DNA from 2 places in the Micromonospora olivasterospora genome. Region 2 is predicted to be linked to the other one. Evidence: riboswitches for the same ligand, from Rfam matches in the RefSeq annotation. Region 2 holds a riboswitch; the other holds the start of a gene.
The links. Region 2 has a riboswitch for S-adenosylmethionine ahead of JD77_RS08925 (aminotransferase class V-fold PLP-dependent enzyme). Riboswitches for the same ligand answer to the same signal wherever they lie in the genome.
Positions count from the first base shown of each region.

Region 1: linked by a shared signal. The riboswitch ahead of JD77_RS24550 (ABC transporter substrate-binding protein) and the one ahead of JD77_RS08925 (aminotransferase class V-fold PLP-dependent enzyme) in region 2 are both predicted to bind S-adenosylmethionine.

Region 1 is NZ_VLKE01000001.1:5,339,654-5,347,293, forward strand. Features, by position in the region: gene JD77_RS24520 (MDR family MFS transporter) at 1-906, shown strand, start outside; gene JD77_RS24525 (DUF1801 domain-containing protein) at 938-1,384, opposite strand; gene JD77_RS24530 (GNAT family N-acetyltransferase) at 1,424-1,948, opposite strand; gene JD77_RS24535 (serine/threonine protein kinase) at 2,176-2,943, shown strand; gene JD77_RS24540 (amino acid ABC transporter ATP-binding protein) at 3,130-3,873, opposite strand; gene JD77_RS24545 (amino acid ABC transporter permease) at 3,870-4,673, opposite strand; gene JD77_RS24550 (ABC transporter substrate-binding protein) at 4,710-5,594, opposite strand; SAM riboswitch class IV at 5,846-5,957, opposite strand; gene JD77_RS35235 (peptidoglycan-binding domain-containing protein) at 6,231-6,527, opposite strand; partial or broken gene JD77_RS35240 (peptidoglycan recognition protein family protein) at 6,578-7,288, opposite strand; gene JD77_RS24560 (ATP-binding protein) at 7,287-7,640, shown strand, end outside.
Region 2 is NZ_VLKE01000001.1:1,947,038-1,954,677, forward strand. Features, by position in the region: gene JD77_RS08905 (ATP-dependent DNA helicase) at 1-1,040, shown strand, start outside; gene JD77_RS08910 (AI-2E family transporter) at 1,066-2,445, opposite strand; gene JD77_RS08915 (GroES family chaperonin) at 2,530-2,877, shown strand; gene JD77_RS31960 (hypothetical protein) at 2,983-3,138, shown strand; gene JD77_RS08920 (PrsW family intramembrane metalloprotease) at 3,202-4,653, opposite strand; SAM riboswitch class IV at 4,720-4,839, shown strand; gene JD77_RS08925 (aminotransferase class V-fold PLP-dependent enzyme) at 4,887-6,146, shown strand; gene JD77_RS08930 (FUSC family protein) at 6,151-7,404, opposite strand; gene JD77_RS08935 (HD domain-containing protein) at 7,466-7,640, shown strand, end outside.

The DNA of each region.
Region 1 (7,640 bases), 3.4 Mb from region 2:
GACTACCTCGGGGCCGCCCTGCTCACGGGCGGGCTGTCGCTGCTCATCCTCGGGCTCCTCGAAGGGGGCGTGGCCTGGCCCTGGGCCTCCGGCCGGACGCTGGCGATCTTCGCCGCCGGCGCGGCCCTGCTCGTCGCGTTCGTCCTCGCGGAACGCCGCGCCGCCGAGCCCGTGCTGCCGTTGTGGGTGTTCCGCCGCCGCACGCTCGTCGGCGGAAACCTCGCCTCGCTGGTCGTCGGGGCCGTGACGATCGGGCTGAGCTCGTACCTGCCGACCTACGCCGAGGGCGTGCTCGGCACCAGCGCGCTGGTGGCGGGGTTCGCGCTGGCGGCGCTCACGGTCGGCTGGCCGATAGCGGCCACCCTGTCCGGGCGGGTCTACCTCAGGATCGGGTTCCGCGACACCGCGCTGATCGGCAGCGTGTTCGTCATCGGCGGCACGGCGCTGATCTCGCTGCTGGCGGCGGACTCGCCGCTGTGGATGACCGCCGGGGGCGCCTTCGTCGTCGGCGTCGGGCTCGGCCTGGCCGCCAGCCCGACGCTGGTCGCGGTGCAGTCGGTGGTCGGGTGGGAGCGCCGGGGCGTGGTCACCGGCACCAACATGTTCAGCCGCTCGCTGGGCAGCGCCGTCGGCGCGGCCGTGTTCGGGGCGATCGCGAACGCCACGCTGGCCGCCCGCTTCGCCCACCCGCCCGCCGAGGTCGCCGGGCGGATGCCCGACGCCGCGGACGCCGGCAGCCTCGTGGTCGACGCGCATGCCATGGAACCGGCCGTGGCCGGGTACGTCCGCGGCGCGCTGTACGACGCGACGCACCACGTCTTCCTCGCGCTGGTCGTGGTCGCGGTGCTCGGGGTGGGCGTCCTGCTGCTGATGCCGCGGCGCAGCGAGCCGCTCACGTTCGAGTAGCCGAAGCGACCCGGGCGGCGGCGGGCCGCCGCTACCGGGCGCGGCCGCTCGCCCGGTCGACGCCCCGGTGCACCCGCACCGTGCGCTCGACCAGCTCGCGCAGCGCGGCATCGTCGACGTCGTCGAGCCGGCGCAGGTAGAGGCAGCCCTTTCCTGTCTTGTGCGGGCCGAGCCGGGCGAGCGTCGACGCGTGGCGTTCCTCGAACCCCGCCACCAGGTAGACGACGAGCTGCTGCTTGCGGGGCGAGAAGGCCACCAGCGGCCAGTCGCCGGTGCGGCCGCTCGCGTAGGCGTAGCGGTAGCTGCCGAACCCCACGATGCTCGGCCCCCACATCACGGCGGGCTCGCCGGTCACCTCGCGCAGGACGCCGCAGAGACGCCGCGCGTCGGCCCGCCGCCGCTCGTCGGGAACCGCGGCGAGGAAATCCTCGACGCTGGCGTCGGTCGGGACCGTCACCGGCTGCTTCGCTGTCGCCATGCCCGCGATGCTGCCACGGGGGTACGACAGCCGCCGCGGTCAGAGCTCGTCGAACGGCTGGGCGTACGCGAACTCGCCGCGGATCGACGGACGCCAGGCGCTGAGCGGGCGGGCCTGGAAGAACCGCGGCCCCCAGGGCCGCGGCGGGGTGACGCCGAGGTCGACCGCCGGGCGGAACCCGAACCGCGGGTAGTAGTCGGGGTGGCCGAGCAGCACCACCAGCGGCTCGTCCAGCGCGTCGGCCGCGCCGAGCACGGCGTGTGTCAGGGCGCTGCCGACCCCGCGCCCCTGCCAGGCCGGCAGTACGCCGAGCGGCCCCAGCCCGAGCGCGACCGGCTCGCCGGCCACCCGCGCCCGCGTGCACACCACGTGCCCGACGACCCGCCCGTCCGGGTCGATGGCGACCAGCGACAACGCCGGCAGCCACGCGTCGCTGGCGCGCAGCGCGTCGACCAGCCCCACCTCCACCGGTACGTCGCCCGGTGCGTCCGCGGTGGCGAAGGCCGCGCCGTGCACCGCCCGGATCGCCGCGACGTCCTCGCCTGTCTCCCGCCTGATCAACACGCCCGTCACCATAGGCCGCCCGGACCCGCCCCGCCTCTCATAACCGGCCGCCCCGCCGGCACGGGGTCGATCAACCGGCACGGGGTCGATCAAGAGGTTCGCGTCGCGAGGCCGGCGAGAGACGACGCAAACCTCTTGATCAACTTGATCAATGAAGCGCGGGTCGGCGTGGCGCGGCAAGCGCAGCCGGCGGCCGGCGGCGGGCGCGGGGCCGGTAGGGTGACCCGGTGCGGGTTCCCGAGTCCGAGGACGCCTTCGTCGTCTTCGGCGACCAGGATTCCGGCTGCCTCTCGTACGGCGTGGAGGTGGACGGTCGACGGTGGTTCGTGAAGCGGCCCCGGACGCCCGCCGCGGCCGCGTCGCTGGCCCGCGCGCTCGGGCTGCACGCCGCCGTCCGGCACGCCGCGATCGTGCGTCCCGAGATCGTCCTCGACGGCGCCGACGGCCCCGTCCTGGTGTACCCGTGGCAGGCGGGGACCGTGCTCAACCACGCCACCGTCCACGGGCCGGACCGGATGGGGCTGGCCCGGTTCCAGACCCTGCCCCTGCCCGAGGCGCGGGCGGCGCTGGCGACCGTCCTCGACGCGCACGTCGCCGTCGCCGCTGCCGGGTACGTCGCGGTGGACCTCTACGACGGCTGCCTGCTGTACGACTTCGACGCGCACCGCATGCGCCTGGTCGACCTGGACGAGTACCGGCCGCAGCCGTTCCTGCTCGCCTCCGACCGGCTGCCCGGCTCCCGCCGGTACCTGGCGCCGGAGGGGTTCACCCGCGGAGCGCGGATCGACCACCGGACGACGGTGTTCGCGCTCGGCCGGGTGCTGCACCACCTGCTCGACTCGCCGGGCGGCTGGCGGGGCACCGCCGACGAGCGGGCGGTGGTGCACCGGGCGACCCGGCCGGACCCGGACGACCGGTACCCGGACCCGGCCGCCCTAACCCGGGCGTGGGCCGAACAGGAGCAGGCGGCGGCGGCCGACCCCTGGCGGGGGTGACCGTCCGGGAGCCGGGCGGCGACCGCGAGGCCGGGCGGCCCGGAGCCGTACCCGGCGGATGGTCCACCAGCACGTCTCCTACCCGTACGACCCGGAGACCGGGCTGGCCCGGACCGAGCTGGCTCCCTGACGCGGCGTCGGCCGGCCCGGTGTCCGCCCCGGCCGGGACACCGGGCCGGCCGGCGGTCAGAGCACCTGGGAGAGGAAGCGGCGCAGCCGCGGGTGCTCGGGGCGCTCGAAGATCGCGGCGGGCTCGCCGGCCTCCAGCACCACGCCGCCGTCCATGAACGCCACCGTGTCGGCGACCTCGCGGGCGAAGCCCATCTCGTGGGTCACCACCACCATGGTCATTCCGCCCGCCGACAGCTCCGCCATGATGCCCAGCACGCCCTTGACCAGCTCCGGGTCCAGCGCCGACGTCGCCTCGTCGAAGAGCATCACCTGCGGCTGCAACGCCAGCGCCCGGGCGATCGCCACCCGCTGCTGCTGCCCGCCGGACAGGTGCGCCGGCCGGGCGTCGGCCTTGCCGGCCAGCCCGACCCGCTCCAGGTGGGCGCGGGCCACCTGCACGGCCTCGTCCTCGCCGAGGCGCCTGATCCGGCGCAGCGCCAGCGTGACGTTGCGCAGCACGGTCATGTGCGGGAACAGGTTGAACTGCTGGAAGACCATGCCGACTCGCTGGCGCAGCGCGTCCGGGTCGTCGCCCAGCACGCTGCGCCCGTCCAGCAGCACGTCACCCCGGTCGGGCTCGAGCAGGCGGTTGATGGTGCGCAGCAGCGTGGACTTGCCGGATCCGGACGGCCCGATGACGCACGCCGTGCCGCCCCGGGCGACGTCCAGGCTCGCGCCGCGCAACACCCGGTTGGCGCCGAAGGCGAGGTGCACGTCGCGGACGCTCAGGCTGACCGGCGCGCTCGTGGCGGTGCTCATCGGTACTCCCTCCCCGCCGGGCCGCCGACGGCGGCCTCCCCGGGCAGCGCGGCCTCGCCGGCCAGCGCCAGCCCGCCGTCGTCGTCCGCACCGGCCGGGCGGCCCTGCCGCAACCGCCGGTCGATCCAGTTCACGGCGTGGGTCAGCGGCACGGTCAGCGCCAGGTAGAACAGGCCCGCCAGCAGCAGCGCCGACTCGTTGCCGGTGTTCGCCGCGTGGTCCTGCCCGATCCGGAACAGCTCCCGCTGGCTGGCGACGAGGCCGAGGAAGTAGACCAGGCTGGAGTCCTTGATCAGCGCGATGAGCTGGTTGACCCACGCCGGCAACACCCGGCGTACGCCCTGCGGGATGATCACCAGCCGCATCGCCTCGCCCCAGGAGAAGCCCAGCGCCCGGGCGCCCTCCAGTTGCGCGGCCTCCACGCTCTGGATGCCCGACCGGAAGATCTCCCCGATGTACGCGGCGGCGATCAGCGACAGCGCCAGGATCCCCAGCGGGTACGGGTTCGGCCCCCACACCTGCATGCCGAGCGGCGCCAGCCCGACGCCGATGAGCAGGATCGTCGCCGCGGCGGGCAGGCCCCGGAAGATGTCGGTGTAGACCCGGGCCGGCCAGCGTAGCCACCGGGTACGGGAGATGCCCGCCACGGCCAGCAGCATGCCCAGCAGCGAGCCGAGCAGAGCGGCCGAGATCGCCAGGATCAGCGTGTTGGGCAGCCCGACCGTCAACATCTCGGGCAGCGCCACGCGCATCGAGTCCCAGTCGAAGAACGTCTCCCACAGGGTGCTCAGTGGATCCATCGCCTCGTTCGCTCCGCTCGCTCGTCGCCCGTACGGTCAGGAGGCCGCCGAGGCGGACGCCGACGGCTCGGTCGCCGCCGGGGCCGACGGGACCGGCACGGTGCCGCTGCCCGGCTTGAAGTCGGCCGGGATCGGGCGGCCGGGGTAGTACTGGGCCTGCAGACGGGTCCAGGTGCCGTCGGCGATGACCTCGTCGAGGCCCTTGTTCAGCGCCTCGCGCAGCTTGTCGTTGCCCTTGGCCACCGCGTACGCGGTCGGGGCCGGGCTGAGCTGCTTCGCCGCCACCTTGACCTTGCCGCCGCTGTCGGCGGCGGTCTTCTCGCCGATCTCGGCGGGGGCGATCCACGCGTCGGCGGTGCCGGCCTTGAGCTGGTTGAGCGCGCCGTTGTAGTCGGGCACCCGCACCGGGTTCAGGTTCTGCCCGGTGGCGTAGTCGTCCTGCACGGTGCCCTGCACGACCACGACCCGCTTGCCGGCGAGCTGGTCGAAGCCGGTGATCGACGAACCGGCGGGTACGTCCAGGCCGAAGTAGCCGAAGTCGTAGCCGTTGCCGAAGTCGACGGTCTTCTTCCGCGCCTCGGTGATGGTGATCGAGGAGCTGCCGACGTCGAACTTGTGGTTGTTGACCTGGGACAGCAGCGCGGAGAAGTCGGTGCCGACGAACTCCACCTTCAGGCCGATCTTCGCGGCGACGGCGGTGAGCAGGTCGTTGTCGAAGCCGGTGAACTTGCCGTCCTTCAGGTACACGTTCGGCGGGGCGTCGGTGAGCGTGCCGGTGCGCAGCACGCCGGCCTGCAGCAGGCCGTACGGGTTGTCCGCCGTGTTCGAGGCGTCGTCGCCGCAGGCGGTCAGCGCCCCGGCGGCGAGGACGGCGGCGGCGCCGAGGGCGGCGACCTTGGTCAGGGCAGGAAGGAATCGCACGGGTGTCTCCTGGTTCGAGGAACGGCACGCGGCCGGCCGCCGAGGACGGCGCCGGGTGGGCGTACCGGGTGAAGGGGTTGCCGGATGGGGCGCTCAGCGCGAGGTGCGGCGGCGACAGCCGGCGCTGCACATTCGCATCAGGTCCACGTGCCGGCGCCTGACCAGCGCGACGCGGGGGAGCGGGGCTCCGGCCGGCGGGCGGTGGTGGTGGGCAGACATGGCTCTCCAGGGTCGGTGATGACCTGGGGACCAGGCCACGCTTGCACCGGTGACACTCCGGTGCCTGGTCTTCACCCGGGGCACCCCACCGCGGAGGAGGGTTGCCGGCCAGCGAGCCGGGGCTTCGCGCTGGCGCTCATGACCTGCGTCGACACTAGCAAGGCAGCCGGGCCGCCCGTCCAGTCGTTATGACCACGCTCACGCGGCGTGACCGAACGGAGGGGCGGCGATCACACTCCGAGTCGCCGCCATTGCTCTGGGTGGCGAATGGTGTCTGATTGTACGTGTCGATGACGAATCGTTCTCGGGCACCTGGCGCCGGTTCCGCGACGTCACGCGGGCCGGCTCGTCCGCCTGGGACGGCCCGGCGGCGGCGCGGGTGCGACGCGCCGCCGCCGGTTGCGGTCTCGGTCCCGCTCAGTCCGCCTGGAACGACTGGCGGACGACCCCGCCGACCAGCGCGCACCAGGTGCTCGTGTCGACCTTGCCGTTCGGCGGCAGGCCGTGCAGCCGCTGCAGGTCCTGGACGGCCTTCTTGGTGTGTAGCCGCGGTGGGTGAGCAGGTACTGCACCACCCGCACCGAGGGCGAGCTGACGAAGCGCCACAGGTCCGGCCAGCGGCGGGCCGGCACGTCGGCGAGGTCGGTCCCCAGCTCGGTGAAGACCCGCCGGCGCAGCGTCGGGAACTGCGCGTAGAAGGCGGCGCCGGGGCACAGGGTGTTGCGGAAGTCCCAGTGGCCGAAGATGTCGTGGGCGTGCAGCCCGTACTGACGGCAGATCGTCGTGCAGAGCCGCACCAGCGAGTCCAGCAGTGCCTGCGGGGGCGTCTCGCTGACGTACGTGCCCTCGTTCTCGATGCCGATGGCCCGGCCGTTCTCCCCGGGGCAGTGCGCCGAGATCATCTGCCGGTCCCCGGCGGTCAGTCGCTCCAGGCTGCCGCGCCGGCCCTCCGTCACGTACCCGCCGCGGCTGACCGTGAAGTGCTGGCCGGTGTCCGACCAGCCATTGCCGTCCATGTGCAGGTTCTGGCAGTCCCGGGCCAGCTTGATCGCCTGCTCACGGGAGTAGTCGGTGACGTTCGGGAACGCCATGTGGTGCACGATGATCTTGTTGGTGGGAATGGCGCTGACCGACAGCGGATCCTTCGGCGGGCGGGCGCCCCACTCGTCGCAGCTGATGATCCAGTCGAGGTCCGAAGCGGACGCGGCGCGCGCGGCGGTGGGGAACGCGAGTTCCGAGCCGACGACGGCGACGGCGGCCGCGCCGAGCCCGGCCCGCAGCACCGTACGGCGGTCCAGTTCGGAATGGTCGAGGTGCATGGCATCTCCTTCATGGCCGGTCGACGGCCGGGGGTGAAAAGGAGCTACAAAGGGAAAGCGTGAGGTGGAGAATATTGCCACAGTCGGCGGGACGCCAGGGGGGCGAACCGGGATTGCCGGCCCGCGGCGGGTGCGGGCCGTGTACGGTCCGGCCATGGGCAGCGGTGCGGGTGACGGCGGCGCGACGCCCGGCGCCTCCCGCGCGGGTGCCGGGGCGACCCTGCTGGCCGCGACGATCACCGTCGACGAGATGACCCGGCTGCGGCACGCCGTCGCCGCCGCGGCCGAGCGGGCGGGGCTGACCGGCGTGCCCCTGGAGGACTTCGTCCTGGCGGTGCACGAACTGGTCACCAACGTCGTCCGGCACGGCGGGGGCCGGGGCGCGCTGCGGCTGCGCCGTGCCGGCGACGTGCTCACCTGCGAGGTCAGCGACAACGGGCCGGGCCTCGGCGACGTACGCGTGGCCCTGCCCGCGCCCACCGAGGTCGGTCACCGTGGCCTGTGGCTG
Region 2 (7,640 bases):
CCGCCCAGCGGCTGCTGGAGGAGGCCGACCACGACGTCGCCTGGGTCGAGAAGCCGGACAACGGCAGTCGAAGGGCGCTCGTGGTCGCCCCGTTGTCGGTCGCCGGCACCCTCTCCGCCCACCTGTACGACGAGCGCACCGTCGTCGCCACCTCGGCGACGCTGACGCTCGGCGGCCGGTTCGACACGGTGGCCCGGGCACTGGGGCTGGAGGCGCCGCCGGTCGACCCGCCGTCCCCGGCCGCCGCCGCCCTGGCCGCCGCCACCGCGTCCGGCGGGTCGAGCGGCGCGGCGGCCGGTGGGAAGGCCGGCCCGGCCGCGGCCGGGCCGGGCGAAGGGCCCGCCGGCACCGCCCCGGCCACCGAGGGGCCCGGCTGGCGATCCCTCGACGTCGGGTCGCCGTTCGACTACGCCCGGCAGGGCATCCTGTACGTCGCCGCGCACCTGCCCCGCCCCAGCGTCTCCGGGCTGCCCGAGGCGGCCGGCGAGGAACTGCTCTCGCTGGTCGGCGCGCTGGGTGGGCGTACCCTCGGTCTCTTCTCCTCACGACGGGCCGCGCAGCAGGCGGCGGAGCTGCTGCGGGCGCGCACCGAGCTGCCGGTGCTGCTGCAGGGCGAGGAGTCGCTGCCGATCCTGGTGCGCAAGTTCCGCGAGGAGAGGTCGAGCTGCCTGTTCGGGGTGATGTCGCTCTGGCAGGGGGTCGACGTGCCCGGCGACTCCTGCCAGCTCGTGGTGATCGACCGGCTGCCGTTCCCGCGCCCCGACGAGCCGCTCGCCGCGGCCCGGGCCGCGGCCGTGGACGCCGGCGGCGGCTCCGGGTTCGCCGCGGTGAGCGTGCCGATCGCCGCCGTACGGCTCGCCCAGGGGGTGGGCCGGCTGATCCGGGCCACCGGGGACAAGGGCGTGGTCGCGGTGCTCGACTCCCGGCTGGAGACCGCCCGCGGCTACGGGCCGTTCCTGCGCCGCTCGCTGCCCCCGTTCTGGTACACCACCCGGCCGGAGGTCGTCCGCGGCGCCCTGGAGCGGCTCGCCCAGTCGTGACCCGGCGGCTACGGCGGGCGTCGCGTCAGGGGGCCTTGGCGGCGACCACCACGGCGTCCGGCGGCGTGTCCGGCACGGTGCGCGCGGCGAGCCGGCGGACGGCGGTGTTGAGCACCGCGATCAGCGGCACCGAGACCAGCGCCCCGGTGATGCCGGCGAGCACGACGCCGCCGGCGATGCCGATGATCACGGCGAGCGGGTGGATGGCCACCGCCCGACCCATGATCAGTGGCTGGAGCACGTGCCCCTCGACCTGCTGCACGCCGATCACCACGCCCAGGATGATCAGGGCGGTGACGGGGCCGCTGTCGACCAGCGCGACGAGCACCGCCACGCCGCCGGAGAGCGCCGCCCCGACGATCGGGATGAACGCCCCGAGGAACACCAGCGCCGCCAGCGGGAACGCGAACGGGATGTCGAAGATCACCAGGAAGATGCCGATGCCGACGGCGTCGATGAAGGCGACCAGCACCGTGGCCCGCACGTAGGCCACCAGGGTCTCCCAGGACGCCCGGCCGGCGTCGTCGACCTTCCACCGGGCGGCCACCGGCAGCAGCCGGACCAGGAAGCGCCAGATGCTGTTGCCGTCACGCAGGAAGAAGAACGTGGCGAACAGCACCAGCACCATGCCGGTCAGCACCTCGGCGAGGGTGGCGGCCGTGGCGATCGCCCCGCTGGTCAGGTTGTTGGTGTTCTCGTTGATCCAGTTCTGTGCCTCGTCGATGTACCGGTTGAGCTGGTTGTCCGAGAGGTGCAGCGGGCCCGTCTTGAGCCAGTCCTGGATCTGCCGCACGCCCTGGGACGCGTTCTTGCTCAGCTCCGGCACGCCCTTGATGAACTCGCTGACCACCAGGGTCAGCGTGCCGACGACGGCGGCCAGGCCGCCCACCAGCACCACCCCGGTCGCCAGGGAGCGGGGGAAGCGCGCCCGGAGCAGCCAGCCCACGGCCGGCGCCAGCAGCGCCGAGAGCAGCAGCGCGACGGCCAGCGGAATGATTACGACCCGGATGGTGCCGACGATCCTCAGCAGCGCCCACGCCACGGCCCCGATGACGATGAGCCGCCAGGACCAGGCGGCGGCGATCCGCAGGCCGTGCGGCACGTCCGCGTCGTCGCGGCTGGAGGTGGAGGCGTGCACCGCCGCCGGGGGCTGGGCGCCGGCCACCACGGCCGACGGCGGAGCCACCGGCCCGGGCGAGGCCGGCGAGGCCACCCCGCCCTCCTCCGGCCCGCCCGCGCCCACCGGGTCCGGACGGCCGCGCCGCACCGACTCCCGTCCGGGCCCGAACGCGCGGCGGAGCCGTCCGACCACCCGCTCCAAGCGGCTCAAGCGCACCTCCCGCATCAGGTAACCCGCCCGACCCGGACGACAGGGGGGCCAGCATACGTTTCCCGGCACCACCATAGGCCGGTTCCGCCACAGATGCCTCCGACCGTCACCGCGCAACCACCGGCGGGCCCGCCCGAGCCGACGGGGTACGGTTCCGTCGTGACCGCCGACAAGAATCTCGACTCCGGCCTGCCGATCCGCCTGCTGCACGACCGGGTGCTGGTGCGGACGGAGGGGAGCGAGGGTGAGCGCCGCTCCACCGCGGGCATCGTGATCCCGGCGACCGCCGCCGTGGGCAAACGCCTGGCCTGGGCAACCGCGGTGGGCGTGGGCCCGCACGTACGCTCGATCGTCTCCGGCGACCGGGTGCTCTTCGACCCGGACGACCGGTCGGAGGTGGAACTGCACGGCCGGGGGTACGTCCTGCTGCGCGAGCGGGACGTGCACGCGGTCGCCGCCGAGCGGGTCGAGACGGAGGCCTCCGGCTCCACCGGCCTGTATCTGTAAACACCCCTGCCCCGGGTCCGTCCCGGCTTCCGCCGTCGTTTGCGCGTGTCGGCGGCGGGAAGCCAGGCACGTCCGACGCCCTGGGGAGGGACCATGCCGGTATTCGTGAAGAAGCTGCTCGCCTGGGGAAGCGTCGCTTTTCTGATCTACTTCATGGCGTTCCGGCCCGAGGGCGCGGCGCAGATGGTCAAGGCGATCGGGGCGGGCCTGATGGCGATGGCGCAGGGCCTCGGCGACTTCCTCACCAGCCTGATGACCTGACCGGGGCCGGTCAGGTCGCCCGCCGGCGCGCGGGCCGGCCGGTGCGCGCGCCGGCCGGGCCGGTCAGGGGCGACCCGACGGCCAGGGGGCGGCCGGCCCGGGGCCGTACCAGCCCGGCGGCCCGTAGCCGGTCGGGTGGGCGGGCGGCGGTGGCGGCGCGAGCACCACGGGGATCGGCACGACCGGGTCCTCCGGGGCGTCGACCGGCCGCTGCGACCCGTCCGGGAACCGCAGGTGGTAGCGCTGGCCGTCCCAGCGCCCGACCGGGGCCTGCGGGTCACGGCCGACGAAGAACGACCGGTACGCGGTGATCGCGTCCAGCAGCTCCCGTTCCTCCCGCGCCGTCCGTTCCCGGTCGGCCTGGCTGCGGTCCAGTCCCCGGCGCATCCCGTCCCGCAGCAGGGCGAGGCGGGTGGCCGAGAACTGGTATCCGCGCATCGCCTTCACCCCGGCGTCCCCGGCCACCCGCCGCGCCCAGGTACGGGCGGCGTGCCGCCGGCCGAGGCTGCCCAGCGCCGCCACCTCGGGCGGGGTGAGCCAGCCGGCCCGCACGTAGTCCGGCAGGGTGCGCTCGGTCAGCCGCCCCTCCCAGCCGCGCAGCCACACGGCCAGGCCGACCATGCCGAAGAAGATCGGCACCATCACACCGAGATACCCGTACAGGGCGATCACCGCCTGCCCGGTGGCCTGGGCCAGCGACGGCAGCAGGTTCCAGGTGCCGTGCAGCATCATCGCCACCAGCAGCCCGGCGATCGGGGCGAGGAACCGGACGCGCCGGTCGGCCGTACGGGCGGCGATGCCCAGCCCCACCCCGGTCATCGAGGTGAACAGCGGGTGGGCGAACCCGAACAGCAGGATCCGCACGATGAAGATGGCGATGACCTGCTGGGCCCCGGTCGCCGGGCCGTACTCGTCGACGCCGGAGCGGTAGCCGTAACCGCCGAGGTAGAGGATGTTCTCCACCATCGCGAAGCCGACCGCCGACAGCCCGCAGTAGACCAGGCCGTCGGTGATCCCCGACCACTCCCGGCGGCGGAAGACCAGCAGCAGGATCGGCCCGAGCGCCTTGGTCAGCTCCTCGATGAACGGGGCGACCAGCACCCCGGTGAGCGCGGCGGGCAGGTGCCAGTCGGCGAACCGGGCGGCGAAGAACTCGTTGACGGTCAGCGAGGCGGCGGTGGAGACGAACGCCCCCCAGGCGAAGCAGAAGACCAGGTACTTCAGCGGCTCCGGCTCGTACCGGTCGAGCCAGAGGAAGGCGGCGACCAGCACCGGCACCGGCAGGATGGCGGCGAGCACGCCGACGAGGAGCGCCTCCGGGCCGAGGTTCGAGCCGAGCACGAACAGCATGTAGACCGCGCAGGCCGCGATCAGCAGCACCACCAGGCCCAGCACCAGGATCCGCCGCCAGCCCAGCCGGCGCGGCGGCATCCTGTCGGCCCCGCCGGGCGGCGACGGGACGGGGGGCGCGGTCCACGGCGAGGCGGCGCCGCCGCCGGACGGAGTGTCGGCCATCCCGTCAGCGTAGTCACCCCCGACCGCCGGGTCCGGCCGCATCCGCCCGGCGGTATGCTGCCGGCAGGTCACGAGCGCCAGCGTGAAGCCCCGGCTTGCTGGCCGGCAACCCTCGTCAAGTTCGCGGTGGGGTGCCCCGGGTGATGACCGGGCCCAGCCCCGTCCGGCGCTGGGCAAGCGCGGACCCCGTCCCGGTGCCCACCCCGGGGTCCCCGGACCTCGGAGGTAGGCCAGTGCCCGTCACCCTCGTATCCCCGCTGCCCCCGCTGCCGGCGCGGACCGCCCGGCCGCTCGACGTGCTCGGCGTGCCGGGCCAGGTCAACCTCGACCACGCCGCCAGCGCGCCGTGCGCGCGGGCCGCGGCCGACGCCGTGGCCGAGCTCCTGCCCTGGTACGCGAGCGTGCACCGCGGCGCCGGGGCGCTGTCGCGGCGCTGCACGCTGGAGTACGAGCGGGCGCGGCAGACGGTCGGGGACTTCTTCGGCGCCCGCGCGGGCGACCACGTGGTCTTCACCCGCAACACCACGGACGCGCTGAACCTGCTGGCCCGGGCCCTGCCCCCCGGGACCACGGTGGTCACCTTCGCCGGGGAGCACCACGCCAACCTGCTGCCCTGGCCGCGCGGCTCGGTGCGGCTGCCGGTGCCGGCCGCCGCGGGCGAGGCGGTCCGCGCCCTGGACGCCGCCCTGACCGAGCTGCGCCGGGGCACGCGGGCCGACCCGCCGGTGCTGGTCGCGGTGACCGGGGCGAGCAACGTGACCGGGGAGCGCTGGCCGGTGGCCGAGCTGGCCCTGGTGGCCCGCCGGCACGGCGCCCGGATCGCGGTCGACGCCGCCCAGCTCGCCCCGCACGCCCCGGTCGACGTGGCCGCGCTGGGCGTGGACTACCTGGCCGCCTCCGGGCACAAGCTGTACGCGCCGTTCGGGGCGGGGGTGCTGCTCGGCCGGGGCGACTGGCTCGACGCGGCCCCGCCCTACCTGGCGGGAGGCGGCGCCACCAGCCACGTCGGCGCGGCCACCCACGAGGTGCGCTGGGCCACCGGCCCGGCCCGGCACGAGGGCGGTACGCCCAACCTGCTCGGCGCGGTCGCCCTGGCGGCGGTGTGCGCGGCGCTGGCCGACGCGGACCGGGCCGAACTGCACGCCCACGAGCAGGCGCTGCTGGCCCGGCTTCGGGACGGCCTGGCCGCCCTGCCGCACGCGGTGGAGCTGCGCACCTTCGGCCCGGACGCGCCGCGGGTCGGCATCGTGTCGTTCGTCGTGGCCGGCCGGGACTCGGCCGAGGTGGCGGCGGAGCTGGCCGCGCGGCACGACATCGGGGTCCGCGACGGGCTGTTCTGCGCCCACCCGCTGGCCCGGCGGCTGCTCGCCGAGGCCGCCGCCCGCAGCGGTCGCGCCGACCTGCCGCCGACCGCCCTGCGGGCCAGCCTCGGGCTGGGCAGCACGACCGACGACGTGGACCGCCTGCTCGCCGCCCTCGCCGAGCTCCCGTGACCGCTCAGCCGAGGGCCGGTGCGGTGGGGGGCTGCGGGCCGGGCCTGCCCTCGGGCGCGCCCTCCTCCCGCTCCGGCCTGCCGAACGCCTGGCGGACCAGCCGGTTCGCCTCCTCCTGCTCGATGCCGGAGGCGACCATCAGGTCGCTGGCGGTCGTCCGCACCTGGGCGATCACCACGCTGCCCGAGAAGCCCACCCCCTGCCCGTACGCCCGGCCGGCCTCGCTGACGGCGCGCAGGGACCGCTCCCGGGCCCGCTGCGGCTCCGCCCCGACGGAGAACTCGTGCCGAAGCAGCCGGACGGACTCGGCGAGGTGGTTCACGGCGTCGGGCATCGAATCCGGCACCGGTTCCTCGTCCTCGATCAGGGTCACCGAACGCCGGATGAGCGTGCCGCTGTTGCGCATCGCCCGGTCGATCGGGTCCGCCGCCTCCGCGTAGTGGGTCAGCTCGCTGCGCCGGTGCCAGCGGGCCGGGGAGAGGATGGTCGTCTCCTTGGCGCCCTCGATGGCCTCCGTGAAGGTGGCCAGTTCCTCCTTGTTCTCCCGGAGCCGTTCCAGCGCGCGCTGGGCGCGGCCGCGGTCCTGTTCGCGCAGGGCCTGGGCCGCGTTGTCGAGCTGGTCGGCGAGCAGGTCCAGCGCCGGCCGGGCGGCCCGATTGATCACGCGCAGCGGGTTCAACGGCAGCAGGATCGCCGTCACCACCAGCGCGATGCCGCCGCCGACGGCGGCGTCGACGAAGCGCGGGATCTCCAGGTTCTGCGTGGAGGGGCTGAGCGTGACGATCAGCACGGCGGTGGCGGCGGCCTGGATGACGACGGCCACGCTGCCACCGAAGAAGATGGTCAACAGGATGGAGGCGGTCACCACGAGCCCGAGCTGCCAACTGCCGGTACCGAGGAAGTAGACCAGCCCGTCACCGAGGAACACCCCGACCGCCACCCCGACGATCAGCTCGACGGTCCGGCGCAGCCGCTGGCCGATCGAGGCGGCCAGGGTGCCGACGGCCGAGATCGGGGCGAAGACCGGCTGCGCGTTGTTCAGGATGTAGTGGGACACCAGGTAGGCCAGGGCGGCGGCCAGCCCGGCCTGGACGGCGAGGCCGACCGACATCCGGACGCGGTGCAGCCGGTCGTGCAGGGTGTCCCGGCCCCGGTTCCGCAGGTACGTCATGCCCTCGGCGATTCGCGCCGTATCGATGTCCTTGCCGTCGCGCTCCGAGGCGCGCCGCAGCAACGAAGGTCGCCGGTCCCGGGCCATGGCGGGGACTACCCGTACCGGAGGGGGTGAATCCTCGCGCGGGTGCGGCACACTCGGGCGGGTGACGGAGCTGATCGACCGGTGGCGGGCGGCGGCGCGGGGCGCGGGCGCGACCGACGGGCCGCTGCTGACCGAGGCCGGGGAAAGCCTGCTGACCCGCTGGCGGGAGCCCCACCGGCACTACCACACCCCCCGGCACCTGACCGCCGTGCTCGACGTCGTCGACGCGTACGCGG